Regions from separate parts of the Brevibacillus sp. FIR094 genome, predicted to be linked through region 3. Evidence: riboswitches for the same ligand, from Rfam matches in the RefSeq annotation. Region 3 holds a riboswitch; each other region holds the start of a gene.

Region 1 (4,212 bases), on a different contig from region 3:
AAATCAAAGGAATGACCGAGCAGGAGTACGCTGCACTTGAGCAGTTGAATGAAAAACTGCATGAGACGTTGGCACAGGCTTTTGCGACGGGAGATCCTGCTCATGAGCTTGCCCAAAAAGCAGCCGATCTTCACCGTCAATGGCTTAGTTTTTATTGGGACAGCTACAGTAAAGATGCGCACGCAAGTGTTGCCCAGATGTACGTCGAAGACCCGCGCTTTACCGCTTACTATGACAAGGAACAGCCTGGTGTAGCCGAGTTTCTGAGAGATGCAGTGGTCATTTATACGAGTAAGTAAAGAGATTTCAAAAAAAGAAGCTGCGAGTAGGGCAGCTTCTTTGCGTTTTACTTTTAGTTGTCCCCTCCTACTGCGGGGAAAAGCTTTTGTCCCAATGGGGTTGGCAATCCATCCATGCTTACTACGTTGTTTTCCTTTTGATAATCAAGCAGTTCTGTCTCGTCTTTAGCCAAGGTCCATTTCTGAAGGGTGTCGCGTTCTTTTGTATAGAAATAGAAGGGGATAGCCCAGCCGCAAGAGGTCTTTACTTCCATTATGTTGACGGTAATGATTTGACGAGCACCGGGCAGAAGCGGGAAGTCTTTTACGAGCTCATCCCACCGAGGCGTATCTGGGAGAATAACCGTTCCTTTGCCGAAAAGGCGCATGATGAGAGGGGGGCCTTCAAACGCACAGAACATGAGAGTTATCCTGCCATTTTCCTGCAGATGAGCGCTGGTTTCGTTCCCACTTCCAGTCAGGTCTAAATAGGCGACCTCGGTAGGCGATAATATGCGAAAAGAATCGTACCCTTTCGGTGAAAGATTCACGTGACCATCTGTGTCCATAGGAGCAGAGGCAACAAAGAACATCTGTTGCTTCTTGATAAACTTCTCATGCTCAGGTCGTAATTCAGAAAAAAGTTGACCCATTTTAGCACCCCTCCAGCTAATGGAATTGTTTTTGCTGCCCTTAGATTACCATGAAAATATGAAGATTTTGTGTGACTTATCCCCAATCCGTTCGAAATAGATGGTAAAGTGTAAATATTCACGCAACAAAATAACAACACGAGACTTTTGAAAAGGAGGAGTATTTACATGCAATCAACAGAGCCAATTTATTTAGGGGAACGCATTCATTTAATAGACGGTTTCGATATGGGCTGGGCGGAACGTACGGGGACGTATGTGATCGCGGAAGAGGAGCTCACGTTGGTAGAAACAGGGCCAAGCCCCTCCGTCCCATACATCAAGGCCGGTCTCGCCAAGCTCGGTTATACGCCCGAACAAGTAAAATACATCATCGTGACGCACATTCACTTGGATCATGCAGGAGGAGTAGGACTGTTTCTGAAGGATTGTCCAAACGCAAAGGTCGTTGTCCACCCGAAAGGTGCACGTCATCTCATAGATCCGAGCCGACTGATCGCAGGCGCGAGAGCGGTGTATCATGATGATTTTGATCGATTGTTTGATCCGATTGAGGCTGTTCTCGAAGAGCGGATTTTGATTCGCGGAGACGGGGATACACTAAAGATCGGAGAGAATTGCGCATTGGAGTTTCTCGATTCCCCAGGTCACGCCAATCATCACTTCAGCATCTACGATCCAGTAAGCCGCGGCATGTTTACAGGTGATACGGCAGGTGTGCTCTATCCACAGCTAAAAAAGGATGGCATACACCTCGTGCTGCCATCTACTTCGCCGAATCAGTTTGACCCGGATGCCATGTTAGCGTCTCTAAGCCGTTTTGAAGCGTGCAAGCTGAGTCGGATTTACTTTGGTCATTTTGGGATGTCAGAGCAGGCAGATGACGTGTACCACCAAATACGCGAGTGGCTCCCCGTGTTTGTGGCGGAAGGAGAGACAGCGCTAGCTGCTGGACAAACATATGATGAGCTGTCTCGCACTTTATTTGAACGAGTTACTGATCATCTACAGTCACAAGGAATCAGCAGTGACCACGAAGTTTTCGATGTACTCAAGCTCGATTTGCAAGTATGCTCCATGGGTATCTTAGATTATTTGCACAAACGAGGGGTATAGTCTGCCAAAAGCGTTACATTTGCCTGAACCTTTTGTTCAGGCGTTTTTCATTTTTAGCAGGCAAGAAAGTATTGGCTTATGTGTTTGTCATTCTTTTTTCATTCAAGGAATGCTATGATGTAGGATGAGTCATGGACTGTGACAATTTCAAACGTAACAGCAAATAGGTGCCTCTTCTTTTTAACGAAAAGATCGGGTGAAAAGGGAAGTCGGTGAAAATCCGACGCGGTCCCGCCACTGTAATTCGGCTCGTTCCTCAGCCGTAAGCCAGGAGACCTGCCTGTTTGTTTTAGTGCCTGTTGCCTTCGCGGAAAGGATCGGCCTATTTCAGGAAGCAGACCATCTTTGTCTGTTTGCCCTGAGGTGCCGACCCTTTGATTTCCGAATGGAAGCAAGGGTCGATTTTTTTATTGGAAGGAACAGTCAATCAGACATGAGAAAGGAAGTTCTACATATGAAACGTTCATTTCGATTCATGATCCCACTACTAGTTGCGGCTAGCCTCGCAGGTTGTGCGGGTAACGATAACAGCCAGCCAGCACCTGGTGGACAAACAAGTGCACCGCAGACAGCACCGCAAGAGAATGCAGACGAGCAGCCTGCCAAACAAACAAAGTATCCATTGACAGTCACGGATGCGACAGGAAAAGAAGTAACCTTTGCAAAAGCTCCTGAGCGAATCGTCTCAACATCACCTGCGGAGACAGAGATTTTGTTCGCATTAGGCTTGGAAGATCGGATCGTAGCTGTCTCAGACTATGATGATTATCCAGATGCGGCGAAGGCAAAACCGAAAATTGGCGGAGTCGTCAAACCAAATGAAGAAGCCATTCTTGCTCAAACGCCGGATATGGTCGTCGGTGGGATTTCGATGGAAAAGCCAGTGGCTGACAAGCTCAAATCTCTCGGAATGCCAGTCTACATTACCCATCCGACAAAGATGGATGACATCCTAAACAATGTTTTGGCGATGGGAGTTATCACGAACAGACAGGAACAAGCCGAAAAAGTCGTCGCGCAAATGAAGAAAGACATCGCGTACGTTCAAGAAGCAGTGAAAAATGTAAAACCGGAAGACAAGAAAAAGGTATACTTGGAATTTTCCCCAGGCTGGACAGTCGGAAAAGGCGAATTCATGGACGAACTCATCACGCTGGCTGGAGCGACAAATATTGCTTCCGACACCGAGGGATGGAATCCGATTAGTGAAGAAAAGATTTTGCAAAACGATCCAGACGTTATTTTGTATGCGAGCGGAATTACGGATGAAAAGACTGGCGTCAAGCTGGAGGATATGATCGCCAAGCGTAATGGCTGGGATAAAATGAAGGCGATCCGTGAAAAACAAATCTTTGGCATGGACCAAAATATTTTGTCCCGTCCTGGTCCGCGTATTACACAAGGCTTGATCGAAGTAGCCAAGGTGATTTACCCTGACTTGGTGAAATAAAATGAAGAAACGATTGTTCATATGGGGAGGAGTCAGCTGTCTCGTCCTTCTGGCATCAATAGTTATCAGCATCTCGATGGGGGCGGCGCAACTCCCCCTTTCGCAAGTATGGCTTATCCTGCTCCATCAAATCCCTGGCTTGTCTGAGTGGATCACCGTAACGTGGCCGGAGTCATCTGAGCAAATTGTCATGAAGGTTCGTTTTCCACGCGTTGTATTGGCTGTCTTGATTGGCGCCTGCTTGTCACTTGCAGGAGCGGGCTTTCAGGGAGTTTTGCGCAATCCGCTTGCAGATCCGTTTACGATGGGCGTGGCATCGGGTTCTGCGGTCGGAGCAGCCTTCTTGATCCTTTTTGGCTTGCAAATCACCTTTTTGGGTGCATGGAGCACGCCTGTCGTCGCTTTTCTTACAGGATTGCTCAGTTTATGGATCGTACTCGGACTCGCGAATACGCAAGGAAAGCTGCAAACAGAGACGCTGATTTTGTCTGGTGTCGTGGTGCAGGCTTTTCTCGGCTCGCTCGTTTCGTTTATGGTGTCCCTATCCGACCAGACGGTAAATGAGATCGTGTTCTGGCTTATGGGCAGCCTGTCGTTTCGAGGGTGGGCCTTTACGTACGTCTTGATTCCGTACTTAGTTATAGGTGGAATGGTGCTTGTGAGCTATGCGCGTTCCTTGAACCTATTTGCGTTGGGGGAGCGGCAGGCTGCGCAT
Region 2 (4,212 bases), on a different contig from region 3:
TACAGCATCCGAATAGCGAAGACAATATTCAAGGGCGATAGAAGCACCTTGGGAGTACCCCAAAATAAAGGGACGTTCAATGCCGAGTGACGGGATTAGCTTATGGAGCTGTTCTGCCAACTCCCCAATGGAAAAGGGCTTCTCCATCGGTGAACTGTCGCCATGTCCGGGCAAATCAGGGACAATGAGCTGATATGTATCCGCGAGTGTTTGTTGATAAACAAAATTGATAGAGCCGATGCATGGTGCATGGATACACAATAACGGCTGGCCTTTTCCCGATATGTGAAAGGCAAACTGCTTGCCATCCTGATGGACGAGTATTTGTTCCATTTTCGTTTTCACCCCACCCTTAGGTTGTCCGATCCGAAGTAGATTTTTCAATTGAACTCTTCTTTTTTTGATGGAGTAATGGTATTCTCGCAATAGAATATTTGGTGAAAGCAGGGTGAAGAAGTTGTTTCAAGAGCGCATTTCGAAGCTCCACACATTTTTGAAAGAGCAAGAGCTGAACGCGGTGTTGATTACCTCTCCCAAGCACGTCTACTATTTGACCGGATTTTTTACAGACCCGCATGAACGGTTTATGGGTCTCGTTATTCCTGCTGAGGGAAAACCTTCTTTGATTGTACCTGCTCTTGATCGTGAGGCAGCGGCAGAGGCTTCGTTCGTTCAAGATATCCATACACATACGGATATCCAAAACCCGTATGAAATCCTCAAGCAAGTCTTGCCAGCGAACTTGACGAAGCTCGGTATTGAGAAGAGTCATATGACTGTCGAGCGCTATGAAGCACTTGGACAAGTTGTTCTGGCGTCGAGCTATGTGGATGTGGAAGAGCCACTACGTGAAATGCGTTTGATCAAATCTGCTGATGAAGTGGATCGTTTGAAGCACGCTGTTCAGTTGGTTGAGGATTCCTTGCGGGAGACCCTGAAAAAAGTCAAGACAGGCATGACCGAGACAGAAATCGTAGCTGAGCTGGAATTCCAGATGAAGCGCTTGGGTGCCGAAGGTCCATCCTTTACGTCCATGGTATTGGCAGGGGAGAAGTCGGCACTGCCACACGGGAAACCAGGAACGCGCCAGGTGCAAGAAGGCGACTTGCTTTTGTTTGATATCGGGGTAGCAGCCAACGGATATGTATCCGATATTACTCGTACCTTTGCTGTAGGCGAGATCAGTGCCCAACTTCAAGAAATTTACGAGACAGTATTGGCTGCCAACGAAGCGGCAATTGCTGAGATTCGTCCGGGTGTGACCTTTGCGCATTTGGATAAAACTGCGCGCGATGTCATTACCGCCAAAGGCTACGGAGAATACTTCATGCACCGTCTTGGGCATGGACTTGGGATGGATGTACATGAATATCCATCTGTTCACAGCCAGAACCAAGAAGTGCTTCGTCCAGGGATGGTCTTTACGATCGAGCCAGGCATCTATCTGCCGGGTGTAGGCGGAGTGCGGATTGAAGACGATGTATTGGTTACGGAAACGGGCGTTGAAATTCTCACGCAGTTCCCGAAAAAACTGACTTCTATCAACGAATGAATAAATCGTAAAAATTGAATAAGTATCGAATGGTGCTAGATGGCATTTGCCGTCAGCTTAAAAGGGAAGTCCGGTGAGAAACCGGCGCGGTCCCGCCACTGTAACGAGGAGCGCCTAGCGAATAGCCACTGTTTTTTGCGAGACAAAAAATGGGAAGGTAGCTGGGTGTGTTGATCCGTAAGCCAGGAGACCTGCCATGCGATCATATACAATCGACCCACGAGGATGGGACAGATGTAGAAGTAGTCTATGATAGGCGCCTTTGGGCCTGCTTATAGCTATGTCTACGTTTGTCATGCACCTCCCGATTGAAATGGGGGGTGCTTTTTTTGTGGGATTTGGTTCAACTCATCATCTACATACAGAAAAGGGGATTACAGATGTTTAAAGCAAACAAAACACATACAGTAATGAAAGGACTAACTTTCGGCATCATGACAGCTGCCATGCTTTTGGTTTCGGCATGCGGCTCCACTACGACAACACAGGCTCCAGCCAAAACAGAACAAACAGCTACACCAGCTGCAGAGAGCAAGTCTGTAACACTAACGAATAATGGCATTGAAATGACGTATCCAAAAGCACCTGAGCGTGCCGTGACATTAAACCAACACGTAACCGAGATCATGCTGGCATTGGGCCTGGCTGATAAAATGGCCGGAACTGCTTACCTAGACGATAAAATCCTTCCAGAGTTAAAAGCAGATTACGACAAGGTTCCGGTACTGTCTGACAAGTATCCTACGAAAGAAGTGCTGCTGGCAGCGAACCCAGACTTCGTATACGCCGGATGGAAAAGTGGATTCGGCGAAAAGGGCGTAGGATCGATGCAGGATTTGGAGAAGGTCGGCATCAAATCGTACCTGCAAGAATCGTCAAGCAAGCCTGGACCAACGATCGACGATGTGTTCGCGGATATTACGAACATCGGACGCATTTTCCGAGTGGAAGACAAAGCCAATGAATTGATCAATAAAATGAAGAGTGAAATGGATCAAACGATTAGCAAAATTGGCAAGGTAGACGAGCCACTTAAAGTGTTCGTGTACGACAACGGGGAAGATAAACCATTCACAGCAGCCAACAACTACATGACGTCCTTAATCAAGACTGCTGGCGGCAAGAACATTTTTGACGACATTCAAAAGGGTTGGGCAGAGGTCAGCTGGGAACAAGTAGTGAGTCGTAATCCGGACGTGATTATTGTTGTAGACTACGGTGACAGAACTGTTGATCAAAAACGCAATTTCCTTTTGACCAAAAAAGAACTGGCGGATATTCCAGCGATTAAAAATCAACGACTGGTTGTATTGCCACTGTCTGCTGCTTCTGAAGGCGTTCGAGCACCGATTGCGCTGAAAATTTTGGCGGAAGGACTCTACCCGGATCAATTCAAATAAAGTACGCCCCTTTTAAGGGAGGGAATGGCACTGCAACAGATCAAGTTACCTTATATCATCATCACTTTACTGGTCGGACTCTTTCTCTCGATTACATTCGCGGTTACGTATGGCTCTGTGGAGATTAAACCGACAACGGTATGGAAAATCGCCTTATCGAAAATTCCGATGTTCACCCAATGGATTGAAGTGGATTGGTCCAAAGGGGAGCAAACGATTATTTGGGATATTCGCTTTCCACGTGTACTCTTGGGGGCGATCGTTGGCGCAGGTCTGTCTGTCGTGGGGGTAGCGATCCAGTCGTTGGTTCGCAACTCCCTGGCTGACCCGTATGTGTTAGGTGTATCTTCAGGCGCTTCCGTAGGAGCGACCTCGGTCATTATATTCGGAGCATTCAGCATGTACGGGCAGTATGCGCTATCCTTTGGCGCTTTTACAGGCTCCCTTGTGTCCATCATTCTCATTTTTACGCTATCCCGTATCGGTGGGCAAAATTCAACGGTACGCCTGCTCATGGCCGGAATTGCGATATCTGCGATCTTGTCGGCCATTACCAGTCTCCTAGTTTTTTCAGCGCCGAATGAGCATGGAATTGGGACGGTCCTGTTTTGGTTAAGTGGAAGTTTGGCTGGCGGGAAATGGGAGTACCTGACGATCCCTGCATTGATTGTTGTCATCTGCCTCATCGTCTTAATGGCCCAATACCGCTCGCTCAATGCGATGTTGATGGGCGAGGAGTCAGCGGGGACATTGGGGGTCAATACGGTACAATTCCGCAAGCTTCTCCTGGTGATCACGGCACTGCTCACAGGGGTGATCGTGTCCATTGCGGGATCAATCGGTTTTGTCGGATTAATGATGCCCCACATCGTCCGTGTGATGGTCGGATCAGATCACAGACGTGTCCTGCCTGTCAGCGCTTTGTTTGGCGCGATATTTCTAATCTGGGTTGATGTAGTCGCTAGGCTCGCATTTGCACCGGAAGAGCTGCCGATTGGTATTTTGACAGCGCTTTGTGGAGGTCCATTCTTTATCTGGTTGATGTTGCGGAGTTCTTATTCCTTTGGAGGTAGCGGACGATGAATTTGTTAGTTGAGAATATATCGGTCGAACTGGAGAAAAAGGGAATCCTTCGCAACGTCAGTCTGGAGGTACGCTCTGGAGAGTTTGTGGGGCTGATCGGGCCGAATGGCAGTGGGAAGTCCACATTGCTAAAAAGCATTTATCGCGTATTGAAGCCGCGTTCGGGATGGATCTCGC
Region 3 (4,212 bases):
GTGATGGAACGCAAAATGATCCGTGAATCCGTCCACGAAGGAATCGAAGCCATTACAGCTGTGAGTGACATGACGCGTGTAGAAAACGCTCCAGGCGTTCAAAAGGCAAACAGTGAGCTGCACTCAGTAGGGCTCGGTGCGATGAACCTGAACGGTTATCTGGCAAAGAACAGAATCGCTTACGAAAGTGAAGAAGCCAAGGATTTCGCTCGTACATTTTTCATGATGATGAACTTCTACTCCTTGGAAAAAAGCATGGAAATTGCCAAGGAAACAGGCTTGACCTTCTTGGGCTTTGAACAATCGGAATATGCAAAAGGCACTTATTTTAACAAGTACTTGACGAACGATTACAGCCCGCGGACGGAAAAAGCAAAGCTTCTCTTCGAAGGGATGCACATTCCGGCGCCAGAGGATTGGGCGGAACTACAGCAAAAGGTGCAAAAGCATGGCGTTTACCATGCGTACCGTTTGGCGATTGCACCGACACAGAGCATTTCCTACATTCAGAATGCGACTTCTAGCGTGATGCCAATCGTTGAGCATATCGAAACGAGAACGTATGCCAACTCTACGACGTATTACCCGATGCCGTACTTGTCGCAGGAAAACTATTTTTACTACAAATCGGCGTATGTGATCGATCAATTCAAAGTGATTGATTTGATTGCCGAAATTCAAGAGCACATCGACCAAGGAATTTCGACTGTGCTGCATGTGAACAGCAATATTTCAACCAGAGAACTGGCTCGCTATTACATTTACGCAGCGAAAAAAGGTCTGAAGTCACTCTACTATACGCGTACGAAGCATTTGACTGTAGAAGAGTGCATTAGCTGTGCGATTTAGTGAACTCGATTTATAAAGAAAAAGCATCAAGCAAAAAGAGAAGAGGAACGCCATATGAAAGCAGTCAATTGGAACAGGCCGGACGACGATTTTACGATGACGTTTTGGAATCAAAACATCATGCAGTTCTGGACAGATGATGAGATTCCGCTGTCAGATGACAAGATGTCCTGGATGGAGCTCAGTGCGACTGAACGGGACACGTATAAAAAAGTATTGGGCGGTCTCACCTTGCTGGATACGGTTCAGGGTGGGGTAGGGATGCCGAAGATCATGGAGCATGTCGATGGACTGCAAAGAAAAGCGGTTCTCGCCTTCATGGGCATGATGGAGCAAATCCATGCCAAATCGTACAGCAGTATTTTTACTACGCTGGCATCGACAGAAGAGATTGATGGTATTTTTTCGTGGGTAGAAAACAATCCACATCTGCAAAAGAAAGCGGCCCTCATCTCGAAACGCTATCAAGAAATTGAGAAACCAAAAGACTTGTATATGGCGATGGTAGCGTCCGTCTTCCTGGAAAGCTATCTGTTTTACAGCGGCTTCTTCTATCCGCTCTATTTGGCGGGGCAAGGAAAGATGACAAGCAGCGGGGAAATTATCGACCTGATTGTTCGCGACGAGAGCATCCACGGACTCTATGTTGGCGTTCTCGCACAAGAAGTATATCAAGGTCTGAGTGTAGTCGAGCAGACCGCAGCAAAAGAGGAGCTGTATGCCCTTTTGCATGAGCTGCAAGCAAATGAAGAGGCCTATACGACTTCGTTGTATACGGAAATCGGATTGGCTGACGAGGTTCATGCGTACGTGCGCTACAACGCGAACAAAGCATTGATGAATCTGGGCTTGGAACCGTTATTCCCGGAGGAAGAAGTGAACCCAATCGTGCTGAACGGCATTCGCACGCAGACGAAGCAGCATGACTTCTTCTCAAAAAAAGGAAATGGTTATGTCCGTACGCTAAACGTAGAGCCGTTGACCGATGATGATTTTACATTTTAGTATGACAAAAAATGGATTCTGTGTTACTGTATGAACAGTATGTTGCCCTGCTAGTTTACTGGGGCACTTCACAGAACCATGACAATTGCATATGAGTGGGAATAGGTTCCTTGGTCATCAAGATCGACCAAGGATGAAAAGGGAAGTCGGTGAGAATCCGACACGGTCCCGCCACTGTATGAGGGGAGTCGGCACATTTTTCAGCCACTGATCCAAACGGATTGGGAAGGCATGTGCAGATGATGAACCCAAAGTCAGGAGACCTGCCTGTTTCGACGACACTGCTTAACCTACGGGAGATAGGGAGGTGTTAGGATGCTGTGATCTCAGTGCTTATTTGGCATTTCTAACGTTCTTTTTGATCGTTGGAGATGCTTTTTTTATTGGGCGGATTCAAATCAAGATCGAATAAAGAATGGAGAGGAAGCTCATGAAAAGCAGCAATTTGGGATATCCACGGATCGGGAAGAACCGCGAGTGGAAAAAGGCATTGGAAGCATTTTGGGCAGGCACCATTGATGAGGTGAGCCTAGAGCAGCAAATGGAGCAAATCCGTCATCAACATCTACGGAGTCAGCAGGAAAAAGGGGTCGTGCTAATCCCTGTGGGTGACTTTACGTATTACGATCACATGTTGGACATGGCTGTGATGTTTGGAATGGTCCCCAAGCGTTATGAATACGAGGGAGGCCCGGTTTCATTAGCCACATACTTCGCCATGGCTCGCGGTTCGAAGGAAGCTGTCGCCAGCGAAATGACGAAATGGTTTAACACGAACTACCATTATATCGTCCCAGAGTTCGGTGAACGCCAACCATCCATTACGGAGAACAAGCCTCTCCAGGCATATTTGGAGGCCAAAGAAAAGTTTGGTATTATCGGAAAGCCTGTCATTGTAGGCCCGTATACGTTTGTCAAATTGTCCAAAGGATATGAGAAAAACGAATTTGAGAACATCGTGGATCAACTCGTTCCGCTCTACATAGACGTTCTCCGGGAGTTAGAGCTACACGGCGTGGAATGGGTGCAAATCGATGAACCTGCATTTGTACTGGATGTCTCTGTGCATGATCGCGCCATCATCAAACGTATCTATGCGCAAATCGGTCAAGCACTACCACATCTACAGTGCATGCTGCAAACCTATTTTGAAGCGGTGGATTGGTACGAGGAGCTGGTTACCTTACCGGTAAAAGGAATCGGTCTTGATTTTGTACATGGAGCGAAGCGCAATCTGACCAATCTGAAAACACACGGGTTTCCAGCAGAAAAGATTCTTGCAGCTGGAATTATCGACGGTCGAAACATATGGCGTGCTTCGATTGAGGAGAAGTGGGATCTTGTCAAAGAAATTTCCGATATTGTTCCACTCGAAAAGCTGTGGTTGCAGCCGTCCAGTAGCTTATTGCATGTACCAGTATCCGTTGAAGCAGAGACGGACTTGCCTGAGGAAGTAGTGCCTGTATTGGCGTTTGCAGATGAAAAGTTGGGGGAAGTTCATCTCTTAGTCCAAGGATTCCTATATGGAAAGTATGTCATTTCGAAAGAGATTGCTCAAAATGAAGCGGACTTGCTCAAGCTGGCACTATCCCCAGCGAGGAATCGTCAAGAAGTGAAGAATGAGCTACGCCAAATGGCAACGGGAAAACCTGAAAGAAGCGTTCCATACCAAGAACGTCGTGAGATTCAACAAAATACGTGGAAGCTGCCACTGCTGCCAACGACTACAATTGGTAGCTTCCCGCAGACGTCAGAGGTTCGCCAAGCGCGACAACAGTTTAAAAAAGGGAATTGGGCAGCGGAGCAATATGATGCTTTCATTCAAGCGCAAATCAAGGAATGGATCGATATACAAGAAGAGATCGGTCTGGATGTCCTCGTCCATGGGGAGTTCGAACGAACAGATATGGTCGAATATTTTGGAGAAAAGCTCGATGGCTTTTTGTTCACGAAAAATGGCTGGGTGCAGTCGTATGGCTCCCGTTGCGTGAAGCCACCTGTTATTTACGGAGATGTGGAGTTTGTTGCACCAATGACAGTCAAAGAAAGTGTATATGCAAAATCATTGACGGACAAACCAATGAAGGGTATGTTAACTGGTCCTGCAACTATTTTGAATTGGTCGTTCGCGCGGGTCGATGTCTCCAGACAAGAAGTGTGCGAGCAAATCGCCTTGGCATTACGAAAAGAAGTAGAAGCCTTGGAAGAAGCGGGTATTCTCATGATCCAAGTCGATGAGCCAGCACTACGCGAAGGATTGCCGCTCAAAAACGAAGAACAGGCAGCTTATCTCGAATGGGCCGTCAGAGCGTTTCGTCTAGCAACCTCCACCGTTGCACCGAGCACGCAAATTCATAC
Region 4 (4,212 bases), on a different contig from region 3:
TGACAGAGTCTTGTTCCATATCAGCGTACCTCCATGGCTTTTTGGGGTTAGCTTGCCCGAAAGCCACCACTCCATTCACCACACCCGCTGAACACTGAGCATTTTTCGCAGCTCGTCGAGCGAGCGTGGAATATTTCCGCCAAGTTCCCGCTTCCACTGCTCAGGCAGTGCCTCCCACACATCAACGAGCACCGGCATACCCAGATGAAGACTCTCCAGCATCGTTCTATTTTCCAATGCCTCCTGCGGATCTCCCGCGAAAACAAGCCTGCCTTCATCCATGATACAAATCCATTCCGCCCATTCAAAGGCAATATCCATATCATGTGTCGCCATCAAAACAGTCGTTCCTTGCCGGTGAATGGTATCGAGCTCCCGCAGCAAATTTTTAGTCTGATAGCGATCCAGATACGCAGTAGGCTCGTCCAACAGCAACAGCTCTGGCTCCATGACCATGACCCCTGCGAGTGCCAGGCGCCGTTTTTGTCCCAGGCTCAAATGATGAATCGGAGCTTCTGCCAGCTCTCTCAACCCGAAGGCATCCATCACCTTTTCTACTTTTGCCCGGATTATATCCGTAGGCAGCTTTTGGTTGCATAAACCGTAGGATATATCTTCCGCGACCGTGCTTGCGATCAGCTGATGCTCGGGATCTTGAAAGACCAAGCCTACCTTTTGCGTCATCTCTAGCAGTGCGGCTCGTTTGTAGACTAGCGGTTTCCCCTTCCACAGCACCTGTCCCTGCTGTGGCTCGATGATCCCGTTCCCATGCAAGAACAAGGTCGACTTCCCACAGCCGTTTCGCCCCAAAAGGACACATTTTTTCCCCTCTGGAATCCATAAGGACAGCCCGGACAGGACGGGTCCCCGCCCTCCCGGATACGTGTACTGCAAATCGATGAACTCCAACAACCGTGATGTCATTACTACCAACCTCCTGTCCACCACTCAAGCAGTACCAGCAGCATACAGCCTGCGATTGACTCCCACTCATAGCGTCGCGAACGAACATGGGTATGAAACGCGAGCACCTGCATGCTCTCCCCAAAGCCTCTAGCCGCCATTCCTTTGTGCAAGGCTTCGTATTTGCGCATCGCTCTGACAAACAATTGCGCAACGAGAACCCCTGCATCCCGAAGCGTCGCGCGGAAGCCTCGATGACCTCCGCGCGAACGTTGGGCAATCCATAGCTGGTGAGAAATCGTTACTAACACAAAAATAAACCGATACATGATCATTAATAAGTCAGTCACAAGGACAGGCATACGAAGTCGGCGAAGCACCTGCAAGATTTCGGCAAACGGCACGGTAAACAAAATGAAAGCAAAGCAAGATAAGCTCGCTATGGTACGCCAAAATAAGATCCAAACTTTACTGAATGATGACATCGGCACATAGAGCACATACGAACCCACGTCCCATGCTGCCGCGATCTGGACATGGACTTCTCCTGCTCTCGCCCCTTCTACCAATAGGGCAGGGAGCCCCGCCACGAAAAACGATAGCGACACAATCATAAAGGCACAATAGATACGGACAGGAATACGGGCATACACCACTACCCATACCGTCATCCAGATAACGACAGCCATCTGCATCCATACATGTCCCACCAAGACGAGCAGTAACAATGCACTCGGCAGCAATAGCTTATGAGCTGGCGGCAGATGTTTCAGCCTGCTTTGATAAGAGAGAGAATCAATCTGCAGCCCGTTCATTTTTTCCGCTTATCCAACCGACCTTTGTACAAGCCCACAGCGTAGCCAACCACTCCCGCTCCCAACGCCGCCTGCACCGCAAACAATAGGCTCTCCGTCTCTCCCCCTGGCGGTTCTATCAGTGGCTGGAACCACGGTTCGTAGTTCGGAGCAATTTCCTTGATCGCTTCCTCCGCCACACCGTCTGCGCCACCAAATTCCGAATCCTGCACCAGCAACAGCGGGACAATCGCCAGTACGATTACCCCCAAGAGTAAAAGCCAGTTCCATCCTTTTTTCACAGCGATTCCTCCCGTTTGAGCAAACGAAGCTGTGTAAGCTCTTTTGCGTTGTAAGATAATAACCAGTTCCAAACAAGAACGGTCAACAGACCTTCACTGATTGCGAGCGGTACTTGCGTGAATGCAAAAATTCCTGCAAATTTGGCAAACGAGGCCAACACTCCACCAGATTCAGCTGGGAATGCGAGTGCCAATTGAATTGAAGTCACCACATAGGTAGCGAGGTCAGCCAAGGCAGCCGCCGAAAAAACAGCCAGACGTTGGCTTCCGTTCACTTTCATGATAAACCGATAGATTCCGTATGCCACCAGGGGTCCTACTACTGCCATGGATACAGCATTTGCCCCTAGCGTAGTCAAACCTCCATGTGCCAAAAGCAAGGCTTGAAATAAGAGCACCATGCTCCCCAACACAGACATCGCAAAAGGCCCAAACATAATAGCGCCAAGGCCCGTTCCAGTCGGGTGAGAGCTGCTGCCTGTAACCGAAGGGATTTTCAGTGCAGATAAAACAAATGCAAACGCTCCTGCAACACCAATAAGGAGCTTCATTTCGGGATGTTCTTTTACAATCTTGTTAATCGAGCGAATCCCAAGAATAAAAAATGGCAAGAAGACAGCCCACCAAAATAAGGCCCAGGATAATGGCAAATACCCTTCCATGATGTGCATCGCATGTCCTGTCTCTGGTTCATTGAGCAGGAAATACAGGACAAAGCCCGCGATCATCAGACAAGTAGATACGAGACGAGATCGATTCATGTTCCTTCCTCCTTCACTGACTTTCGTTCTTATCCTACAAATAAAAAAATCCCATCCATCAATGGACGAGATGTGCACACAAAACAATAGACTGACTACACAGCCTCACTGCCTCGTATTCACCGCTCCTTTCCGCGAAGGTTTTCTGGGTGTGGCTACTAGGTAGGTCTCCTGGCTTCCAGATCCATACGCTCTTTGTCCTTCCCCATACGAAAATGAGTGGTTTCCTTCTCAAAGAGAGCTCCCTGGTTACAGTGGCGGGACCGCTCGGGACTTTCACCCGATTCCCTGTTACCCTTTATGCGTCACATAAAGGCACCTAACGCCGACAATATGTAATTGACAGACAATTCATGTTTGTCCCACATCATTATACCGGATCACTACATAAATCGGAAGAATATAAGCAAAAACGCATAAGCCAATGACCCACTAACAACGGAGCCATCGACCTATGCGTACTTGTTCTATCTATTCTTTTGCGTCTACGCCAATTACTTCACTAATATGTTTAAAACCATCGCGCTGCATGAGCTTGAGTAGCTTTTTGTTAATTTGCTTGGCGATACCTGGGCCTTGATATATCATCCCCGTATACACCTGAACGAGACTGGCTCCTGCTCGGATTTTCGCGTAGGCGTCTTCACCGTTATAAATGCCTCCGACACCGATGATTGGTACCTTGTCTCCTACTTCTTGATAAATCTCCTTCACCCAAGCAGTGGAACGCTCCGTAAGAGGTCTTCCGCTCAAGCCACCCGCTTCCTCGGCAAATCGATGTCCGGAAACTGCCTCGCGTGACAGTGTCGTATTGGTAGCGATAATTCCGGCAATGCCTTCTTCAACAGCAGCGTGAACAACATCGCGCATGTGCTCATCCGACATGTCTGGTGCTACTTTCAGCAATATCGGCTTTTTCTTGATGGAACGCGCTTCCATTTCAGTCGCCTTTTCCCTTACAGCCCGCACCAAATGACGCAAGCTCTCTGTTTCCTGCAAGTCACGCAGATTCGGGGTATTCGGAGAACTGATGTTAATGACGAAATAGTGACCGTATGAATAGAGCATGTCCATACATTTGCTATAGTCGATGGCCGCCTCTTCATTCGGCGTTACTTTGTTTTTCCCAATGTTAATCCCAATCGGGACATCTGAGTACGCGTAATCGACCAAATGCTGGGAAGCCAAATACGCACCGTGATTGTTGAAACCCATCCGGTTAATGACAGCTTGATGTTCCGGCAATCGGAACAAACGCGGCTTCGGATTGCCTGGCTGCCCCTGCGGCGTTAACGTCCCGATTTCTACAAACCCAAAACCAAGAGCACCCAATGCATGATAGACTTCGGCATTTTTATCAAAACCGGCTGCAAGTCCGACTGGATTCGGAAACGTCAGTCCCCACAGCTTGTTCTCCAATCGCTGGTCTTTTACTTGATAGATCATCTTCAG

The links. Region 3 has a riboswitch for cobalamin ahead of metE (5-methyltetrahydropteroyltriglutamate--homocysteine S-methyltransferase). Riboswitches for the same ligand answer to the same signal wherever they lie in the genome.
Region 1: another riboswitch for cobalamin. It lies ahead of ACQ5DJ_RS26645 (helical backbone metal receptor); the one in region 3 lies ahead of metE (5-methyltetrahydropteroyltriglutamate--homocysteine S-methyltransferase).
Region 2: another riboswitch for cobalamin. It lies ahead of ACQ5DJ_RS20700 (ABC transporter substrate-binding protein); the one in region 3 lies ahead of metE (5-methyltetrahydropteroyltriglutamate--homocysteine S-methyltransferase).
Region 4: another riboswitch for cobalamin. It lies ahead of ACQ5DJ_RS04630 (energy-coupling factor ABC transporter permease); the one in region 3 lies ahead of metE (5-methyltetrahydropteroyltriglutamate--homocysteine S-methyltransferase).

Annotation. Positions count from the first base shown of each region.
Region 1 covers NZ_JBEAES010000045.1:10,829-15,040, reverse strand. The annotation lists gene ACQ5DJ_RS26660 (MerR family transcriptional regulator) at 1-299, shown strand, start outside; gene ACQ5DJ_RS26655 (pyridoxamine 5'-phosphate oxidase family protein) at 353-931, opposite strand; gene ACQ5DJ_RS26650 (MBL fold metallo-hydrolase) at 1,100-2,047, shown strand; cobalamin riboswitch at 2,196-2,345, shown strand; gene ACQ5DJ_RS26645 (helical backbone metal receptor) at 2,502-3,497, shown strand; gene ACQ5DJ_RS26640 (FecCD family ABC transporter permease) at 3,499-4,212, shown strand, end outside.
Region 2 covers NZ_JBEAES010000025.1:7,885-12,096, reverse strand. The annotation lists gene ACQ5DJ_RS20710 (alpha/beta fold hydrolase) at 1-333, opposite strand, end outside; gene ACQ5DJ_RS20705 (M24 family metallopeptidase) at 458-1,552, shown strand; cobalamin riboswitch at 1,566-1,765, shown strand; gene ACQ5DJ_RS20700 (ABC transporter substrate-binding protein) at 1,933-2,952, shown strand; gene ACQ5DJ_RS20695 (FecCD family ABC transporter permease) at 2,977-4,035, shown strand; gene ACQ5DJ_RS20690 (ABC transporter ATP-binding protein) at 4,032-4,212, shown strand, end outside.
Region 3 covers NZ_JBEAES010000007.1:19,038-23,249, reverse strand. The annotation lists gene nrdE (class 1b ribonucleoside-diphosphate reductase subunit alpha) at 1-849, shown strand, start outside; gene nrdF (class 1b ribonucleoside-diphosphate reductase subunit beta) at 904-1,854, shown strand; cobalamin riboswitch at 1,941-2,139, shown strand; partial or broken gene metE (5-methyltetrahydropteroyltriglutamate--homocysteine S-methyltransferase) at 2,285-4,212, shown strand, end outside.
Region 4 covers NZ_JBEAES010000004.1:124,396-128,607, reverse strand. The annotation lists gene ACQ5DJ_RS04650 (hypothetical protein) at 1-19, opposite strand, end outside; gene ACQ5DJ_RS04645 (energy-coupling factor ABC transporter ATP-binding protein) at 76-924, opposite strand; gene cbiQ (cobalt ECF transporter T component CbiQ) at 927-1,718, opposite strand; gene ACQ5DJ_RS04635 (energy-coupling factor ABC transporter substrate-binding protein) at 1,715-1,999, opposite strand; gene ACQ5DJ_RS04630 (energy-coupling factor ABC transporter permease) at 1,996-2,760, opposite strand; cobalamin riboswitch at 2,905-3,098, opposite strand; gene ACQ5DJ_RS04625 (quinone-dependent dihydroorotate dehydrogenase) at 3,232-4,212, opposite strand, start outside.